Regions from separate parts of the Kitasatospora sp. NPDC089797 genome, predicted to be linked through region 2. Evidence: riboswitches for the same ligand, from Rfam matches in the RefSeq annotation. Region 2 holds a riboswitch; each other region holds the start of a gene.
The links. A riboswitch is a leader RNA that binds a small molecule or an ion and turns the genes downstream of it on or off. The one in region 2 is predicted to bind cobalamin.
Positions count from the first base shown of each region.

Region 1: another riboswitch for cobalamin. It lies ahead of AB0O91_RS37400 (CbtB-domain containing protein); the one in region 2 lies ahead of AB0O91_RS08265 (ribonucleoside-diphosphate reductase subunit alpha).
Region 3: another riboswitch for cobalamin. It lies ahead of AB0O91_RS40120 (ABC transporter substrate-binding protein); the one in region 2 lies ahead of AB0O91_RS08265 (ribonucleoside-diphosphate reductase subunit alpha).

Region 1 covers NZ_JBFBGS010000070.1:12,157-14,412, forward strand. The annotation lists gene AB0O91_RS37395 (CbtA family protein) at 1-765, opposite strand, end outside; gene AB0O91_RS37400 (CbtB-domain containing protein) at 792-980, opposite strand; cobalamin riboswitch at 1,047-1,170, opposite strand; gene cobF (precorrin-6A synthase (deacetylating)) at 1,343-2,104, shown strand; gene folP (dihydropteroate synthase) at 2,077-2,256, opposite strand, start outside.
Region 2 covers NZ_JBFBGS010000008.1:33,093-35,348, forward strand. The annotation lists gene AB0O91_RS08265 (ribonucleoside-diphosphate reductase subunit alpha) at 1-1,283, opposite strand, end outside; cobalamin riboswitch at 1,474-1,616, opposite strand; gene AB0O91_RS08270 (glycosyltransferase family 39 protein) at 1,679-2,256, opposite strand, start outside.
Region 3 covers NZ_JBFBGS010000090.1:9,573-11,828, forward strand. The annotation lists gene AB0O91_RS40115 (iron chelate uptake ABC transporter family permease subunit) at 1-233, opposite strand, end outside; gene AB0O91_RS40120 (ABC transporter substrate-binding protein) at 230-1,285, opposite strand; cobalamin riboswitch at 1,305-1,510, opposite strand; gene AB0O91_RS40125 (GNAT family N-acetyltransferase) at 1,586-2,256, opposite strand, start outside.

The DNA of each region.
Region 1 (2,256 bases), on a different contig from region 2:
GCCCCACAGCAGCAGCTGCGCGGCCACCGAGTAGAAGCGGAACTCGAACAGGGTGTCCGCCGGGAAGCCCGGGTAGACGATGGCGCCCTTGTCGTCGGTCAACGGCAGCGGGGTCTCCGTCGCGTGGTGACCGAACTGCTGGACGTTGTCGGCGAGTTCACCGAGCGGGGGGAGCACCGCCATGACGATGCCGATCGCCACGGCGAAGGCGCCGGCCGCCAGCAGGGTGGCGTTCCAGTTCCCGAACCGGGCCTGGAGGCGCTTGCCGAGCCAGACCGCCAGGACGAGGAACACGATCGAGCAGACGACCATGCCCAGGTACAGGTTGCCGCGGTCCCGGATGGTCTCCGGGTGCCCGATGGCCGGCGGGTTGGCGGGGTACTTGATGAACGGGACGAAGTACAGGCCGAGGAAGCCGCCGAGCGCCACCAGCATCGCCAGGGTGCGCGGGCGGAGCCGGCCGGTGCGGCCCAGGCAGACGGTGTAGGCGATCGCGAACAGCGCGCCCATCGCCGTGCCGAACAGGATCATGCCGACGCCGATGCCGACGTTGGCCTGGACGGTGCGGCTGAAGATGTCCGGTCCGCCCATGTCCATCGGCAGTCCGGCGGCCTTGTCCAGCAGTCCCTGCGCGTCGTCGCGTCCGCTCTCGTACTCGATCGCCGCGTTGATCTGCGGCTCCGCGAAGATCCGGGCGAAGACGAAGGCGAGCAGGCCGGCCACTGCGCCGGCGAGGACGCCGCGCAGGATGAGTCTCTTCTCCATGTCGGGTGGTTCGCTGCTTCCGGTCGTCAGTGGCAGGGGAAGCCGAGGAAGTGCCGCGAGTCGTGGACGAACTCGTGGATGTGCATGTCCTTGCCGAACACGGAGTAGGCGCCCTGGTCGACGCCGATGAAGTAGTAGACGGCCAGCGCGATGAGAGCGGTGACGACGAGCCAGGCGACCGCCTTGGACGCCGGCACCACGACCGGGACGGGCAGGGCGGAGGGCCCGGGCATACTGGTGCTCACAGTTGAGCCTCCTTCGGGGATCGTGCGTCCCGTTCTCGTTGGGGCGGACGTGATGGCGTCGTATCTGACTCACGGGCCGCCCGGAGGAGGGCCCGCTCACAGTGGCGCGACCGTGCCGGAGTCCCACCGGCTTCCTTACGCCATCACTACGTCCGGTAGGTTAGGCCCGCCCCGGGGGGCCGTCAATCGCCCCGATCCGCCCGGGAGCCCAGCGTGCGGAAGGTCACGTCCCCGTCGCCGGACCGGTCCACGCCGTGCGCGCGGGCCCCGGACGCCGCAGGTCAGGGCGGTCCGCGGACGATCCGCCCGGCGGCATCCGGCAGAATCGCGGTATGCGGCAGATCATCGTCATCGGCATCGGTGCGGGCGACCCGGACCACCTCACCCTCCAAGCGGTCAAGGCCTTCGCCCGCACCGACGTCTTCCTCCTCCTCGACAAGAACCAGCAGCGCCAGGACCTGATGCACCTGCGCCGCCGGATGATCGAGGAGCACGGCCGGCCCGGCCACCGGGTGGTCGAGGTGCCGGACGCCGAGCGCGACCGCACCACCCCCGCCTACACCGAGGCGGTCCACGACTGGCGGCGCCGCCGGGCCGAGCTGGTCGGCCGGCTGGTCGCCGAGCACCTGGGCCCGGACGAGACCGGCGCGCTGCTGGTCTGGGGCGACCCGAGCCTCTACGACAGCGTGACCGCCGTCCTGGACGAGGTGCTGGCCACCGAGCCGGACGCCTTCGCGTACCGGGTCGTGCCCGGGATCAGCAGCGTCTCGGTGCTCGCCGCCCAGCACCGCACCACCCTCACCCGGGTCGGCCGACCGGTGCGGATCACCACCGCCCGCCGGCTGGCCGCCGAGGGCTTCGGCCCGGGCAGCGAGGACGCGGTGGTGATGCTGGACGGGCAGGCGGCCCTCACCGGCCTCGACCCCGAGGGCGTGCACGTGCACTACGGCGCCTACCTGGGCGGCCCGGACGAGATCCTGGTCTCCGGCCCGCTCGCCGAGGCCGCCCCGGAGATCGCCCGGCTGCGCGGGGAGGCCCGCGAGCGCAAGGGCTGGATCATGGACACCTACCTGCTGCGCCGTACCGAGGACTGACCGGCGGGCGACCGGGACGCGCGCAGGGCCGCCTCCAGCCGTACCGCGTCCGCGGTCGCCCGCACCTCGTGGACCCGCACCGCCCACGCCCCCTGGGCGGCGGCCAGCACGGCCGCCGCCGCGGTGGCGTCGTCCCGTTCCCGCGCCGGTCG
Region 2 (2,256 bases):
TGCACCGTGCGGCCCGGCAGCGCGGTCTGGTTGGCGGCGCGGTTGGAGGCGTCCTTGAAGGTCATCCAACCGTTGCCGGTCTGCGCCAGGGTGCGCATCATGCGGGCGTACAGGGTCTGCGCCGGGATGGTGCGGACGGCCTTGCCGGCCAGCTCGGCCTTGCGGTAGGCCTCGTCGAACTCGGCGCCCCACAGGTCGACCAGCTCGGGCACGTCGGCCGGGGAGAACAGCGACCAGTCGGCGTTGGCGTTCACGCGGCGCATGAACTCGTCCGGGATCCAGTGCGCCAGGTTGAGGTTGTGGGTGCGGCGGGCCTCTTCGCCGGTGTTGTCGCGGAGCTCCAGGAACTCCTCGATGTCGGCGTGCCAGGTCTCCAGGTAGACGCAGGCCGCGCCCTTGCGGCGGCCGCCCTGGTTGACGGCGGCGACCGAGGAGTCGAGGGTGCGCAGGAACGGCACGATGCCGTTGGACTTGCCGTTGGTGCCGCGGATCAGGCTGCCGCGCGAGCGGATGCGCGAGTAGGACAGGCCGATGCCGCCGGCGTGCTTGGACAGCCGGGCGATCTGCGCGTAGCGGTTGTAGATCGAGTCCAGGTTGTCCAGCGGCGAGTCCAGCAGGTAGCAGCTGGACATCTGCGGGTGCCGGGTGCCGGAGTTGAAGAGCGTCGGCGAGGAGGTCAGGTACTCCAGGCGGCTCATCAGGCCGTACAGCTCGGCGACCTCGCGCACGGACTGGTCGCTGTCGCCGACCGCCAGGCCGCAGGCGACGCGGAGCAGGAAGTGCTGCGGGGTCTCGATCACCTTGCGGGTGATCGGGTGGCGCAGCAGGTAGCGGGACTGCACGGTGCGCAGGCCGAAGTACTCGAACCGGTCGTCGCCCTTGGTGTCGATCAGGGCGTCCAGGGCGGCGGCGTGCTTGGCGACGAAGGCGGCGGTGGCGTCGCCGATCAGGCCCTCGGCGTGGCCGACGGTGATCGAGGCGGCGAAGGAGGTGGAACCCTGGCTGTTCGCCTCGTCGACGATCTCCAGGGCCAGCAGGCGGGCCGCGAGCTTCGAGTACTGGGGGTCCTCGGCGATCATCGACGCGGCGGCGTCCACGGCCAGCCCGCGGAGCTCGGCGAAGTCCGAGCCGGCGTGGCGGCCGCGCAGCGCGGCGGCGGCGACATGGCCGGGGTCGACCTCGGTGAGGTCGGCGCTGCGGTCGGTGAGCAGCCGCAGGAGCGCGCCGCCGGGGTCGGCGACCGTCGGGTCGACAAAGGCGGTACCGGTGCCCTGGGTGGGCAGGGTGGCTGAGGCAGCGGTGGTCAAGGCGCTCTCTCCTGGCGGCGATCGGCGGCGTGATCGGGGTCACCCGGGCCGATGTGGGCAGGGGAGCACGGCGCGAACACAGAAAGCGCCGCGCGAGGTGTCTCCCCGGCCCGCCCGCGAGGCCCGGAGGGGGTCGTACTGGTGCTTGTGCGGCCTCTGCGGGAGGGCCGTGCGCACGCTGGTCGGCAGGTAATCGGACTCGCGGTACGGCTGCTGGAGCCGCCCGCACACCGCTGCGGGGCAGTCCCGGATTCGCACCGGGTTCCCCTGCATCGACAGCAGAAGCGAGCATACATGTAGTGGCGACGAACTGCGGCGGCACCATATGTTGTGCTTGGCGTGTCGCGGATGCCGGTGGGCCAGGCGGGCGCTCAGTGCTTCAGGTAGACCTTGTACGTACCCGAATCGCCGGTCGGCGAGGTGAATTGGGCGATCAACCGGTACCGCCCGGAGGAGGCCAGGACGGCGCCCAGGGCGCGGTCGGCGGGCGCCGGCGCGGTGCTGTCGAGGACGACCATGGTGAACCAGCCGTCCCGGATCGCGGCGGCGCTGCCCTCCTCGCCGTGGTGCTGCACTCCGGCGCCGTCGCGGTAGTCCGTCCCGGCCCGCGCGGAGACCCATTGCTCGGGCTTGCTGACGCTCCCCAGGTAGTACTCGGCGAGGCCGTCGACCTCGGTCAGGTAGTGGCCCTGGGGGACGGCGTGGGCCCGCAGGACGGCCAGCAGGCGGCCAGAGTCGGGCCCGTTCTGGTAGCGCAGGGAGGACTGCTCCAGGCCCAGGGCCAGAAGGGCGACCCAGACCAGGATGCCCAGCTGGGGGTGGCGGAAGTGGGCGCCGATCAGCCGGGTGAGGCCGAGGCCGGCGATCGGGGCGGCCAGCAGCATGGCGTAGCCGAGGTGGCGGAACAGCGCTCCGGAGGTGCCCGTCCACAGGTGGACGGTGGGGACCA
Region 3 (2,256 bases), on a different contig from region 2:
CGGGGGAGCCGCAGCTGCCAGACGATCTGGTCGTCCAGCAGGGTCACGTGCGGGTCGGTCAGCCCGAGCCGGCGCAGCACCACGTCGATCACCGTCGGGAGCGGCTCGGGCTGCGAGCCCACGGCCAGGCCGAGCAGCACGGTGGCCAGCAGCAGGGCCGCCCCGACGGTCAGGGCCGCCGTCGCGCGACCCGGACCGGCCGGCCGCACGGCGGGGCGGGGCGCGGAGGTCATGACGCCGGGTGCAGTCGGCCCAACCCGGCGGACACCTTGGCGGCACCGTCGGCGAGCCGCACACCGGGTGTCGACTCCGAGAACGGCACCACCACGAAGGCCTTGCGCTGCACGGCGCCGAGCTTGCTCAGCACAGGGTCGTTCTCCAGGTAGTCGATCTTGGACTGGGCGGTGTCCCAGCCGGCGTCCGCGACCACGATGGCGTCCGGGTCCGCCGCGACGACCTTCTCCCAGCTCACGGTCTGCCAGCCGCCGGGCAGGTCCGCGAAGACGTTGCGGGCACCCACCGCGTCGAGCACCAGCTGGGGTCCGCCGTGCCCGGCGCCGACGAACGGCGTCTTGGTGTCCGAGTCGAACCACAGGACCTTGAGGTCCTTGCCCGCGGCCGTCGCCTTGAACTGCGCCAGCTGCTCCTCCTGCCGGTGCTGGACCTCGGCCGCCCGCTCCGGGACGCCGAAGACCTTGGCGACGTCGTTCAGTTCGCCCCACGCCGCCTGCCACGTCGTCGGCGGCACCTGGCTCTTGTCCGAGCAGCCGAACGGGGACACGTACGACGCGATGCCCTGGCCGCGCAGCTCCTCCCGGGTGCCCGCGACCTTGTCGGTGTAGGCGCTGGCGTAGGAGGCGTACAGGAAGTCGGGACGGGCCGCGAGGAGCTTCTCCTTGGTCGGGTACTTCTCGGAGAGCACCGGGACGGAGTCGTAGGCGGCCTTCCACTGGTCCGGCACGGCGTCGTCGAGGTAGGCGGTGCCGGCCATCCGGGACTGCAGGCCGAGGGCCAGGGCCACCTCGGTGGCGCCCTGGTTGAGCGTCACCAGCCGGGCGGGCGGTGCGCTCACCGTCACGGTGGTCCCGCAGTTGTCCACGCTGACCGGTGCGGCGCTCCCGGTCGCCCCGGCGGAGGCGCTCGGCGCGGGGGCGCCCGCGCAGGCGCCGAGCACGCCGACGGACAGCAGGACGGCGACCGCCCGGCCGACCCGCAGCGGGCCGGAGGGACGGGTGGAACCGGTGGGACGTATCGATCGGGCCGGGTACGGCAGACCGCTGGGCACGTGTTCTCCAAAACCCTCGTGGAACATGTCGCGCCGTGGCCGGTCTCCTGGCTTCCGCATCGACGCGCCGCAGCCGACCTTCCCGGGCGGTTCCTGTGGACCGCCCAGTGGCCCCGACCGCTGGGGGAGCCGGTCGGCGAGGGCCGCGACACTCCGCGGCAACAGTGGCGAGGGCCGCACCGGACTTCGACCGGTTTCCCGTACACCACGGCCTTGGCAAGGTATCAGGCGTGGTCAGCGCGGTTCCGCCCGGTGCGGCGCCGGGGGCCGGGGCGCCGCACCGGGCGGTCCGGTCCGGGGTCAGCGTGCGGAGAGGACCAGGCGGCGGCTGGTGTTCCGGTAGCCGGTGCGGGCGAAGGCGGCGGCCATCGGGGTGTTGGTGAGGTCGGTGTCGGCCAGGATCCGGGTGGCGGCGGCCTCGGTGGCGAGGATGCGGGTGATCCCGGCCAGGATGTCGTCGGCGTAGTGGTGGCCGCGGTGCTCCGGGAGGACGCCGAGGTAGCCGACGACGGGGGCGGCGTGGTTGCGGGAGGGGATGCCGAAGCCGACCGGCTCGCCGCCGGGGGTGCGGGCGACCCGCCACCAGGAGCGGTCGCCGGGCATGGTGTCGCGGTAGAAGGCGACGTCGGCCCGGGCCTGGGCCTCGGCGCCGAGGCGTTCGGCCTCCTTGCGGGTGTCGGTGTCCAGGGTGTCGACCAGGACCCGGCGGAACAGCTCGACGAAGACCTCGTCGTCGGGCTCCGGCTGGAGGAGCAGACGGCCGGACGGCTCCGGGACGCCGGCCGGGGGCGTCCACTCGAAGCGCAGGCGTTCCAGGCTCACCGGGAGGCCGGCCCGGCCGGCCGCGTCCCGGCGCCAGGCCACGGCCGCGGCCGTGTCGGGGCGGTCGCGCCAGTCGCCGGGCAGCATCAGGTGGTAGTCCGGGGCGGTGTCCGCGCCGGCCGTGGCGTAGGCGGTGTGGGCGGTGGTGA